3 regions of the Limnohabitans sp. Rim8 genome follow, and region 3 is predicted to be linked to each of the others. Evidence: predicted binding sites of a transcription regulator. Region 3 holds the regulator's gene; each other region holds the start of a gene.

Region 1 (4,091 bases), on a different contig from region 3:
GCGGTTTTCAAAACCCTGCAATGGGCTGCGCGCTTCGAATGCGCGGTCCATGGCCACTTCCAAATCGCGCATCAAACGTGGGTCTTTTTGAGCCATGTCCCACAAGCGCTGGTCAGCACGGCGACGGGCCAGTTGCGCCGACCATGCGTCCATGCTGGTCATCAGGTGCTGCGCCAAAACACGCGTCAGTCCGCGCAGCAACACCATGGCCAACACCGCCACAGCCCATAAGGCCAGCCAAGCCGCCACCAAATGGGACTCGGCCCAACCGTCCAACAAGCGGTCGGTCAGGACCAATAAAGCGGAAACACCCGCAGCCAACAAGACCGTGGCCAAGAACTGGGTCAGGGCAACAGGCGTTTCGGAAGCAGCAGGCAACAGGGTCGTTTGACCCCACATGGTTTTGGAAGCGGTGTTCATTGTGTTTTCCCTTGAATTGATTCTGTGCAATTTGGCATTGCTAATGATTAAAATCTGTCCTCCATCATAGGGTTTCTACGCATATTGTTCAACTTTATATTCATGATGCAGGTCATTCATAATGGTGATAGATAAGTTGGCCAACATGAACACCCCCATTCCTGCCGCCTTTCGCACACTGGACCTGAATTTGCTGCGGGTCTTTGACGAAGTCATGGCCGAACGCAGTCTGACTCGGGCCGCCAACAACCTGTCTTTGACCCAACCCGCCGTGAGCAACGCCTTGCGGCGGTTGCGCGATGCCTTGGGCGATGAACTGGTGCGGCGGCACGGCCACGGCATTGAACCCACACCCCGGGCATTGGTTTTGTGGCCCACCGTGCGCGAGGCCTTGCGACAGCTGCAATCGGCCATCGTGCCCAGCGCATTCGAACCGAAGCTGGCCAACAGCACCTTTGTGCTGGCCATGGCAGACGCCACCGCGGCCGAACTCATGGGCGGCTTGGCCAAGCAAATGGAAGAGCAGGCACCCGACGTGTCACTGCGCGTGGTGCCTTTGACCACCCGAGACCCCCGGAAACTGTTGGGTGACGATGCCGCAGACATGGCTCTGGGCTACTTTCCGGCCGTACTGGCCGACTTAACGGCCCGGGTTCAGTCGGGCGAGGCCATTCCCTACGAACACCAACGCCTGTACTCGGGCGAATACGTGTGTGTGATGCGCAAAGACCACCCTTTGGCCAAACGCCCCATCAGCCTGCAGGATTACTGCAATGCTCGCCATTTGCTGGTCAGCTTTTCGGGGCGCGCCTATGGCTTTGTGGACGAGGCCTTGGCTGTGATCGGTCAGCGCAGGCGCATTGTGCTCACGGTGAATCAATTCTTCACCGCCGGGCGGGTGGTGGTGAACTCCGACTTGCTCACCGTGCTGCCGCGTCACTTTGTACCCACCACCGGCATGGCCAAAGAATTGGCACTGCACGACTTACCCTTTGACGTGCCGCCCGTCCAAGTACACGCCCTGTGGCACAGAAAACGCGAACACGACAGCGCGCACCAATGGCTGCGCGCCCAATTACAACAAGCGGCGCAACAAGCCTTTCGCGCCGAGGACCACGCATGAAGATTCAACTGCTTTCTGACCTGCACCTGGAGTCCAACCCCAACTTCATGCCCAGCCCCGCACCGGGTGCGGATGTGCTGGTGCTGGCGGGCGACATTGGCTCTTATCAAACCGGCTCGGCCTTGAGCAAAACAGGCGATACCGACTTTGGCTTGGCTCGATTTTCACCCCTTCACGGCTGGCCCACCCCGGTGCTATTCGTGCCAGGCAACCACGAGTACGACGGATTGGACTTTGACCAAGCCCACAGCCATTTGCAAGAAACCTGCGCCCGATTGGGCATCACTTGGCTGGAGCGCGAAGTGGTGCAAATGGGCCAAGTGCGCTTTGTGGGTACCACGCTGTGGACCGACTTTGACGCGCTGGGGCCGCTGGCTGGGCAAACCATACCCGACCCGCTCAAGGACAAAATTCCGGCGCACTTCAGCCACCCCAACAGCCAGTTCACTCGCCAACTCAAAGCCCGAGACAAGGCTTTCAGGGCGGCCAACTATTACCTGCGCAAAGCCATGACCACGCGACAGGGCGAAGCTTGGCTGGCCGAAGGGCTGCGCGCGCAAGCGCTGCAGTGCCAAGATTGGTTAAGCCAGGCACTGAACACCCCCTTTGATGGCACCACCGTGGTGATCACGCACTTTGCGCCCAGCTTGCACAGTGCCGATCCGCGCTACGGCCGGGTACCAGGCACCGCCGGGTTTTGCAATGCGCTGGACGCACTGCTGCCGCAGGCGCAGCTTTGGCTGCATGGGCATTTGCATTGCCCCAGCGACTACACCCTGAATGGCTGCCGCGTAGTGGCCAACCCTTTGGGCTATGCCCACAAAAACGAGCAAAAGACCTTCAAACCCCATGACCTGATCAGCCTTTGACAGTGCTGCACAAGGCTTGGCGCATTTGGCCAGGGCCCCCCATGCGAAACAGCGCGTTTCATGACCCAAGTCAAGGCCGCGAGGTCAAAAAAGTCTTATGGTCAAGCCTTGTTTGATTTGCAACAGGAGACCCTCATGAAAATCTTATTGGCCATCGACGGCAGCGAATTCACCAAAAAAATGCTGGCTTACTTAACCACGCACGAAGATCTTTTCAGCAGCAACAACAGCTATACGCTGTTGACCGTGAACCCCCAATTGCCCCCCCGCGCGCGGGCCGTCGTGGGCAAAGAGGTGGTCGATGCTTACCACCGCGAAGAAGCTGAAAAAGTATTGGCCCCAGTCACCAAGTTCTTGCTGCGCCACCACATCGACGCCAAAACCCTGACCAAAGTCGGGCACGCTGGTGAAACCATCTCCAAAACAGCCGACAGCGGTAAGTTTGATTTGGTGGTGATGGGCTCGCACGGCCACGGCACGCTGGGCAACCTGGTCATGGGCTCGGTCGCCACCCAGGTGCTGGCGAACTGCAAAGTGCCTGTGCTGCTGGTGCGCTGAAGCGCGGGCTTCAGCGGGCGTTCAGACCGTCAAAACAGGTGCTCATGACCAAATCGAGAATCTGCTCGTCGGTGTGCTGTTCGCCCATTTTGAGGAACTCCAGCACCGGGTCGCAGGCCCGTGCAAACAAGGTGTAAAGCACGGCCACGGCCGGCAAAGCCTTGTTGATCTGGCCCTGAGCTTGGGCTTCTTCGATCCAACCGCCCAAGGCATCGCTGACTTCCATCAAACCATCCATGTACTCTTTGCTGCCCATCAGGGTCGAGCGAAGGCTGGAGTTTTGGCTGGGCAATGAGGGCATCAGGCCTTGCAGCTTGAGCGTCATGGTCCAGCGAGTCACGAATTTGAGTTTTTCAAGCGGGGCCAAGCTGGCATCGGTACTTTGGATGACTTCTTGCGCCCGGCGCATGGCGGTGACCATGGCGGCGCAGGCCAGCTCTTCTTTGCTGGTGAAGTGCTTGTAAAGGCTGGCCTTGGCGATGCCCACCTCGGCGGCCACTTCGTCCACCGTCATTGCATCAAAGCCTTTTTCAGCCAACAAACGGTTGACCGACTGGATGATCGCGACCTCGCGGGCAGCGAGCATCTGAACTTTGAATGATTTTTTGGGCGCGGACGGGGTTTCGATTTGCATCGGTTCATTTTAGCCGTGCAACCCCAAAAAATGACTCAAGGGTTACCCTTGCATACCAACAGGTCTTTTCAACTGCCGGGCACCACCCCCGCCACACCTTGGCGCACGGTCCAACGCGCCTGCACACCCAACTCGGCATGGGGCATGACAGGATGCGCCGTGGTCATGAATTGCGCCTCCAGGCGTTCAGGCCGGACATCGATCAGGGTGTACCCCCGTTCGTCTGATCGGGCATGGCGAATGTCCGGGTTGTCACGCTGTATCTGCGCCATGACCTTAGGCGACATGCCACGAGTGCTGACCGAGGTGGTGACCAACTCGCTGGCCACCACGGGCGAGCGCTCATCGCCCGGCTGCACACGCAACTGGGCAGCCACGTTGGCGTGCACATCGCCCCCCAACATGACCACATCGCTCAAACGCGCATCCGCCATGGTTTGCAACAGCCGCGTGCGCGCGTGCGGGTAACCGTCCCAACCGTCGGTGA
Region 2 (4,091 bases), on a different contig from region 3:
AGGCTCAGCGACTGATCGCCGGGGGCGTGCAGTGGCAGCAGCCCGACGGAATTTGGCGTGCGGTGGTGAAAAACCGCGATGAGGTGCCCGAGAGCGCTGCACTGCAGCTGCTCGACGATGCCGAGTCGCGTTATGTTTCGCGCGGTGGCCTCAAGCTCGAAGGGGCTTTGAAGGCCACGGCCGTGCAGGTGCAAGGCTTGCGCTGCCTGGATGTCGGGCAAAGCACCGGTGGTTTCACCGACTGTTTGTTGCAACACGGTGCAGCCGAAGTGGTCGGCATTGATGTGGGCCATGCCCAAGTGCATCCGCGCATCAGCCAAGACGAGCGGGTGGTGTGCATTGAGGGCGTGAACGCCCGCGATGTGGTGCCGGGTGACGAACGGGTGCCTGACGCACTCGAAGGTTTTGACCTGGTGGTGGGTGATGTGTCGTTCATCTCGCTCACGCTGGTTTTGCCGGGTGTGGTGCATTTGCTCAAGCCCACGGGCCAGTTGCTGATGCTGGTCAAACCCCAGTTTGAGTTGCAACCGGGCCAAGTGGGCAAGGGCGGCATCGTCAAAGACGAGAGCCATTACCCTTTCATTGAAAACCGTGTGCGCACCGCCTTGACCGATTTGGGCTTGCAGGTGAGTGCGTGGATGGACAGTCCCATCGAGGGCGGTGACGGCAACCGTGAATTTTTTGTGCAGGCCTGCTGGCCTGACCCTGCTGCGGTGCAGCCTGCGCGTGAAAAAACGCGTGTGGCGCATGAGGCCGATCTGGCCGCCAAGGCGTATGCCAAGGCCAACGATTATTGAATTTGAAGGTGAAGCGATGTCTGGTTTGAAGCTGCCGATCAGCCTGGAATTTTTCCCACCCAAAACCCCTGAAGGCACCGAAAAATTGCGCGGTGTGCGTGAGAAGCTGTATGCCCTCAAGCCCGAGTTTTGCTCGGTGACCTATGGTGCAGGTGGCTCTACTCAAGAGGGCACTTTTGCCACGGTGGGTGCGATCCAGGCCGAGGGTTTGAGCGCCGCTTGTCACTTCTCGTGCATTGGCGCGACCAAGGTTTCGGTGCGCGCCGAGCTGGCCACACTCAAGGCCATGGGCGTCAAACGTTTGGTGGCTTTGCGGGGCGACTTGCCCAGCGGTTATGGCGCAGGGGGTGAGTTCCACTATGCCAGCGATCTGGTGGCTTTCATCCGCGCAGAGACCGGCGACGATTTCCACATCGAGGTGGCCGCTTACCCCGAGATCCATCCTCAAGCCAAGTCGCCCGAAGCCGATTTACAGGCCTTTGCCACCAAGGTGAAAGCCGGTGCTGATTCGGCCATCACGCAATACTTCTACAACAGCGATGCGTATTTCCGTTTTGTGGACGACGCCTACAAACTGGGCGTGGATGTGCCCGTGGTGCCCGGTATCATGCCCATCACGAGTTCTTCGCAGTTGCTGCGCTTTTCAGACGCATGCGGGGCCGAGATCCCACGCTGGATCAGGTTGCGCCTGCAAGCCTATGGCGACGACGTGGCTTCGATCAAGGCCTTCGGCTTGGATGTCGTGTCTGACTTGTGCGAGCAACTGATCAATGGCGGCGTGCCCGCCATCCACTTCTACACCATGAACCAGAGTGCCCCTACGCTGGACATTGTGGAACGCCTGAACGGCCGTTGATCCCTGTCTCAGTGGCTTGACGCACAAATCACCAAAAAGCAACGCAGACCTTTGATGCACATCAAAGGGTTCTGCTGCGGCAATCCCTGCCTGAGTGCATTTGATGTGCCTCAAGTTGGCACTTCTTTGCCGATATTCCAATGGAATCGAGAGGTTTGTCTCTCGCTTACACAAGGAAATTCGACATGAATAAACAAACTGGGTGGGTAGCACTGTTGCTGGCGGGATCGGTCTCCGGCGTGATGGCTCAAAGCCTGAGCGAGAGTCCTTGGCAAATTCGTTTGCGCTCCGTGCATTTGGACAGTGTCAACAAGGACACGACTTCTTTGGGTCTGTCCATCGACAACAAGTCATTTGCAACCATCGATTTCTCGTATTTTTTCAACAAGAACATGGCCGCAGAACTGAGCTTGACCATGGACCAGAAGCAGCGGGTCTATGCCAACGGCACCGACATCGGTTCCTTCAAGCATTTGCCACCGACTTTGCTGCTGCAGTACCACTTCACAGACTTTGATGGTTTCAAGCCTTATGTGGGCGGCGGTATCGCCTACACCCACTTCAGCAGTGTGTCATTGCCCCCGGGTCTTTCTTTGGACAGCCACAATTGGGGGACGGCCTTCCAAGTGGGTGTGGATTTTCCGATCGATAAAAATTGGTCCATCAACCTGGATGTGAAAAAGGCCTACATCCGAACCGATGTGTATGCCGATGGCAGCAGCTTGGGCCGCTTGCGGGTGGACCCTTTGCTCTATGGCGTGGGCATTGGCTACCGTTATTGAGGATTTGATCCACCGGGCCATCCAGCCCGTGGGCATCCTCGCTCAAAGGTAGGGGTTCGACAACCCCAACCCGGCGAGGATGGCCACCTCGTAGGCTTCCATCTCTTGCGCGTCAGCGGTGCTGGTTTCGTGGTCCCAGCCCTGCGCGTGCAGTGTGCCGTGCACCAGCAAATGCGTGTAATGCGCTGCCAGCGTTTTGCCTTGTTCTTTGGCCTCACGCGCCACCACCGGTGCACAGAGCACCAAGTCTGCCATCACCACCGGTTCTTGCTCGTAATCAAAGGTCAGCACATTGGTGGCGTAGTCCTTTTTGCGGTAACTCTGGTTGAGTGCGCGGCCTTCTTCTTCGCCCACGATGCGCACCGTGATTTCGGCGTCATCGGCCAGCGCATGGCGAATGGCGCGGGTGACCGCGTGGCGGGGCAAGGCTGCGCGGTGGCGGGCTTGGTGTGGAAAGTCGCCAAATTGCAGAGACAGTTGGAGTTGCTGGAGGGCCATTTTTTGGGGTTGTGGTGTCAGTCGTCAGTTGGCAGGGATTTGCGGCGTGTGGTAATGCCCGCGCGCAAGGCTGCGCTGCCTTGTGCGTCATAAGCATCCACAATCCGGGCCACCAAGGGGTGGCGCACCACATCGGCGCTGCTGAAACGTGTGAAGGCAATGCCTTTGACGCGCTTCAGAACCCGTTCGGCGTCGATCAATCCAGACAGCTGTCCCTTGGGTAAATCGATCTGGCTGACATCGCCTGTGATGACGGCCTTGGCCCCAAAGCCGATGCGCGTCAAAAACATCTTCATCTGCTCGGTGCTGGTGTTCTGCGCTTCGTCCAGGATGACAAACGCGTTGTTCAGCGTGCGCCCGCGCATGAAGGCCAGTGGAGCGACTTCGATGGCGTTGCGTTCGAAGGCTTTTTGCACCTTGTCGTGACCCATCAGGTCGTACAAGGCGTCGTAGAGAGGACGCAAATACGGATCCACTTTTTGAGACAAGTCGCCCGGCAAAAAGCCCAGGCGCTCACCGGCTTCCACCGCCGGGCGCGTCAGCACAATGCGCTGCACGCTGGCGCGCTCCAGCGCGTCCACCGCGCAGGCCACGGCCAAATAGGTTTTGCCTGTGCCCGCAGGCCCGATGCCAAAGCTGATGTCATGGCTGGCGATGCTCTCCAGATAGGCCGCTTGCACCGGGGTGCGGGCCTTCAGGTCGGCGCGGCGTGTTTGCAGCGCAGGCAAGTTGGGTTCCTCGCCCCCGTTGTCGCCCAGCAGCATGAGTTGCACCATGTCTGGCGCAATCGGTCGGTCTGCGCGTTCGTAGATGGCCTGCAAAATCTCCATGGCCTGCATGGCCAACGCTTTGGGGCCGTCCACCTTGAACTGTTCGTGTCGGTGCGCGATGCTCACTTGAAGACCCGCTTCGATGGTGCGCAGGTGCGCATCCATGGGGCCGCACAGATGAGACAAACGGGTGTTGTTGTGCGGCGTGAAGGTGTGTCTGACAATCAAGTTGATAATCCTAGCTGTGCGCGGTGTATGGCCCAAATGGCCAAGGCAAAAGCGCATTCTCTCCCATCACAGGCATTTAAGGCGTCACCCTCCATGATTGGCAAACTCACCGGCATTTTGAGCGACAAAAACCCACCGGAGGTGGTGGTGGACTGCCACG
Region 3 (4,091 bases):
TGCGCGAGCAAGTCTGCAAATACATGTGCCCTTATGCACGCTTTCAAAGCGCCATGTTCGACAAGGACACTTTGATCGTCACTTACGACGAGGCGCGTGGCGAGCCGCGTGGTGCCCGCTCCAAGAAGGCAGACCCCACAGCCCTCGGGCTGGGCTCTTGTGTGGACTGTACTTTGTGCGTTCAGGTCTGCCCCACGGGCATCGACATTCGCAAAGGCTTGCAGTACGAGTGCATAGGCTGCGGCGCTTGTGTGGATGTGTGCGACACGGTCATGGACAAGGTGGGCTATCCGCGTGGCTTGGTCAAGTTTTCGACACAAAACGCGCTTGACCATGGTTGGACTTGGGGACAAACGGTTCGGCGAATTTTTCGGCCTCGTGTGCTCATTTACACCGCTGTGTTGTGGGCCATCATCATCAGCGTTGGTGCGTCTTTGTGGTTGCGCTTGCCGTTCAAGGTGGACATTGAGCGCGATCGCGCCACCATGGCTCGTATCGTGGCAGGCGGCAAGATGGAGAACGTGTACCGTCTGCAAATCATGAACGCGGCAGAGCAAAAATTGACGTTCGACCTACAGGTCGACGGCTTGCTGGGCCTGAGTCTGGTCAGTGAAACGGGCGTGCAAGTAGCGGCAACCGAATCGCGCTGGGTCTCTGTCCGTTTGCAAATGCCCTATGAGGCTGCAGCACCAGGTTCGCACCCGATTGATTTTCGCATTCAGGCGACCTGGCCAGATGGCCAATCGGCCGGTTTTTTGAGTGAAAAAACCGTGTTTTTGGTTCCCCGTTGAATGACTTTTTTGGAAAGACAAGCATGATCCATGCAATGAAGAACCCCCAAGATGGACTGCCATGGTGGCGATTTGGCCTGGTCTGGATGGTGTTTGCGGGCCCCGCGGTGGTGGTGGTGGCCGGGTTTACAACGCTCTACATTGCGGTGAGCCACCCTGACCCTGTGATCACGGTCACGCCGCGGACGGCGATGCAAGAGCGCCAAGGCATCACCCATGCGCCTGCCATGCAAGGACGCAACCATGCCGCGACGGGTGAGTTGCCTGAGCCTGCTGAGTCTTCATCTGAGCCCACCAAACCTTGAAGTTTGGTGGTCCAGGGCCTCAACCCAGCTTGAATATTTCAGTTGCAGGCGTTGTGGTTGACCAACCGTTGCAGACCATCGCTGTCTAGGATGCGGACGTGGCGTTGTTTTACTTCGACCAATCCGTCGTCGACAAATTTTGAAAAAGTGCGACTCACGGTCTCAAGCTTCAGGCCCAAGTAGCTCCCGATTTCTTCACGCGTCATGCGCAGGACCAGCTCAGACTGCGAGAAACCCCGTGCATGCAGGCGTTGGACCAAGTTCAACAAGAAAGCAGCCAAGCGCTCCTCCGCACGCATGCTGCCTAAAAGCAGCATCACGCCGTGCTCGCGCACGATTTCACGGCTCATGATTTTGTGCACATGGTGTTGCAGAGCAGTCACTTCGCGAGAAATTTCCTCGATCCGATCAAAAGGCATCACACAGACCTCTGCGTCCTCCAGGGCCACCGCGTCGCAGCTGTGCTGGTCGTTCACGATGCCGTCAAGGCCTATGATTTCGCCCGCCATCTGGAAACCCGTGACCTGGTCGTGCCCGTCTTCGGTGGCCAGGCAGGTTTTGAAAAATCCAGTGCGAATCGCATACAAAGAAGTGAACTTGTCGCCGTTGGTGAACAAGGTGGTGCCTCTTTTGACCTTTCGCCGAACGGCGACCAAGTCGTCTAGTCGGTTCAAGTCATGGTCATTCAGGCCCATGGGCATGCACAACTCGCGCAAGTTGCAGTTGGAGCAGGCGACTTTGATGGCTTGTGGATTCATGTTTTATCCAATGTAAAAAAATGAATTTGCTCTGGATCAAGTCTTGAGCTTAAGGCCAAAAATTGACGTATGTTCAGCCTGTACCCGATATGGACTGGAAATCATCGGAAACCGGTAGCTTGTTTGATTTGGGTCAATACTTGGGCTGGGTCTGAAAGGCAAAGTCGTGACATTGTTTGGCACACGTTTTACCAAGGGGCAGACACATGTCCGTCATCACGCCTGAATTGTTGACACGCTTTGATGTATCTGGACCGCGATACACCTCTTACCCCTCTGCTGACCGATTTGTAGAGGCATTTGGCCAGGCCGATTACATCCAGGTTTTGCAGCAACGCCATTGCGGCCGTGTGGGGCAGCAGTCGCCCTTGTCCTTGTACGTTCACATTCCGTTTTGTGAATCGCTTTGTTATTACTGTGCTTGCAACAAAATCATCACCCAACACAAAGACCGGGCAGCCACGTATCTGCGATACCTCACGAAAGAGGTGATCCTGCACAGCCAACATCTGGGGCTTGGTCAGCCGGTGAGCCAATTGCACCTGGGTGGGGGCACGCCCACCTTCATGAGCGACGAGGAACTGCGTCAACTCATGGCCATGTTGCGGGCGCACTTTGCTTTTGTTCCCGGGGGTGAATACTCGGTTGAAGTCGATCCGCGTACCGTGGATGAGGGCCGTTTGGCTGTGTTGGCCGAGTTGGGCTTTAACCGCCTGAGTTTTGGCGTTCAGGACTTTGACCCTGCCGTACAAAAAGCGGTGCACCGAATTCAACCGGCCGAGCAAGTTTTCCAGCTGGTTGAAGCCTCACGCAGATTGGGTTTTGAATCGGTCAATGTGGACCTGATATACGGTTTGCCCTTGCAAACTCCCGCGTCTTTTGACCGGACATTGGCACAAATCAAAAGTCTCAGGCCTGACCGAATCGCACTCTACGCTTACGCGCATTTGCCGGATCGTTTCAAGCCGCAAAGACGCATACACGCGCAAGACTTGCCGGTGGGTGGCGCCAAGGTGGCCATGTTGTCGCGCTCGCTCGATGCCTTGACCGAGGTGGGCTACATCTATATCGGCATGGACCACTTCGCCTTGCCAGATGACCCATTGGCGGTGGCGAAAAGGCAGGGTCGTTTGCACCGAAACTTTCAGGGCTACAGCACCCAAGCCGATGGCGATTTGATCGCTTTGGGCATGTCCTCGATTGGCCGTGTCGGTTCCACTTACAGCCAAAACGCCAAGACCATGGAAGAGTATGTCGACGCGTTAGACCAGGGCCGTTTCCCTGTGGTCAGGGGGGTGGCGCTGTCACGCGACGACCTGATTCGCCGCTCGGTCATCATGGCCTTGATGTGTCAGGGTCATGTGCAATTCGAGTCGATCAACTTGGCTTGGCTGGTCGATTTCAAGATGCTCTTTGCCAAAGAGTTGTGCCAACTTGAAGACCTGCAAGCCCAGGGATTGGTTCAACTGAGCGAGACGGGCATTCAGGTGACACCAACAGGGTGGTTCTTTGTGCGGGGCGTGGCGATGGTGTTTGACCGCTACCTTCAGGCGGACCGAAATCGCCACCGGTTTTCCAAAATCATCTGAGCTTACAAGCCTCCCTGTTTGACCAATCTGGGCATCGTTGACAATGACCAGATGGACCTACAACTGAATTCACCATGCAAAGCTCTTTGGCCATCACGGCCCTGATGATGGGGGTTCTCGGTGGGCCGCATTGCGTGGCCATGTGCGGCGCTGCCTGTGCGGGCTTGGGCCAAGCCGCTGGAGAAAGACGTGCGCAGGCCATGTGGGCCTTCCAATTTGGTCGCTTGGGTGGCTATGCGCTTTTGGGTGCCTTGGCTGCTGCCAGCATACAGGGCTTAGGGTGGCTGACCACGCAATCGGCCGCCATTCGCCCCGTCTGGACTTTGCTGCACCTGACGGCCTTGGTGCTGGGCTTGCTGCTCATGCTGCAAGCCCGTCAACCTGTGTGGCTGGATGCCGGTGCGCGCCGTTTGTGGGCGCGCGTGCGTGCCTTCAACACCCGCTGGGCGCGCGCTGCACCGTGGATGGTGGGCGGGCTGTGGGCCTTGATGCCATGCGGTTTGCTTTATTCGGCCCTGATGGTGGCTGCCCTGACCAGCCAGCCGCTAGAGGGTGCAGCCACCATGGCCTTGTTTGCCCTGGGCAGCAGCATCAGCCTTTGGGCAGGGCCTTGGATTTTTTTGCGCATGCAAACCCTGGGCGACGGAT

Evidence for each region. Region 3 encodes FNR, which switches genes on or off when oxygen is low (the NO sensors DNR and NnrR bind a similar motif). Its sites were predicted from a motif close to TTGATNNNNATCAA; they were not measured.
Region 1: Q1M54_RS00845 (universal stress protein) is a predicted target of FNR. The motif match lies at 2,473-2,486, and genes of this name have one in related genera.
Region 2: Q1M54_RS14465 (OmpW family outer membrane protein) is a predicted target of FNR. The motif match lies at 1,705-1,718, and genes of this name have one in related genera.

Annotation. Positions count from the first base shown of each region.
Region 1 is NZ_CALPTI020000001.1:180,653-184,743, reverse strand. It holds gene Q1M54_RS00860 (hypothetical protein) at 1-420, opposite strand, end outside; gene Q1M54_RS00855 (LysR family transcriptional regulator) at 566-1,543, shown strand; gene Q1M54_RS00850 (metallophosphoesterase) at 1,540-2,412, shown strand; gene Q1M54_RS00845 (universal stress protein) at 2,548-2,970, shown strand; gene Q1M54_RS00840 (TetR/AcrR family transcriptional regulator) at 2,981-3,604, opposite strand; gene Q1M54_RS00835 (alkaline phosphatase D family protein) at 3,673-4,091, opposite strand, start outside.
Region 2 is NZ_CALPTI020000026.1:28,131-32,221, forward strand. It holds gene Q1M54_RS14455 (TlyA family RNA methyltransferase) at 1-797, shown strand, start outside; gene metF (methylenetetrahydrofolate reductase [NAD(P)H]) at 814-1,653, shown strand; gene Q1M54_RS14465 (OmpW family outer membrane protein) at 1,839-2,435, shown strand; gene ybeY (rRNA maturation RNase YbeY) at 2,478-2,933, opposite strand; gene Q1M54_RS14475 (PhoH family protein) at 2,951-3,931, opposite strand; gene ruvA (Holliday junction branch migration protein RuvA) at 4,025-4,091, shown strand, end outside.
Region 3 is NZ_CALPTI020000008.1:80,036-84,126, forward strand. It holds gene ccoG (cytochrome c oxidase accessory protein CcoG) at 1-791, shown strand, start outside; gene Q1M54_RS07705 (nitrogen fixation protein FixH) at 815-1,096, shown strand; gene fnr (fumarate/nitrate reduction transcriptional regulator Fnr) at 1,135-1,854, opposite strand; gene hemN (oxygen-independent coproporphyrinogen III oxidase) at 2,061-3,443, shown strand; gene Q1M54_RS07720 (sulfite exporter TauE/SafE family protein) at 3,518-4,091, shown strand, end outside.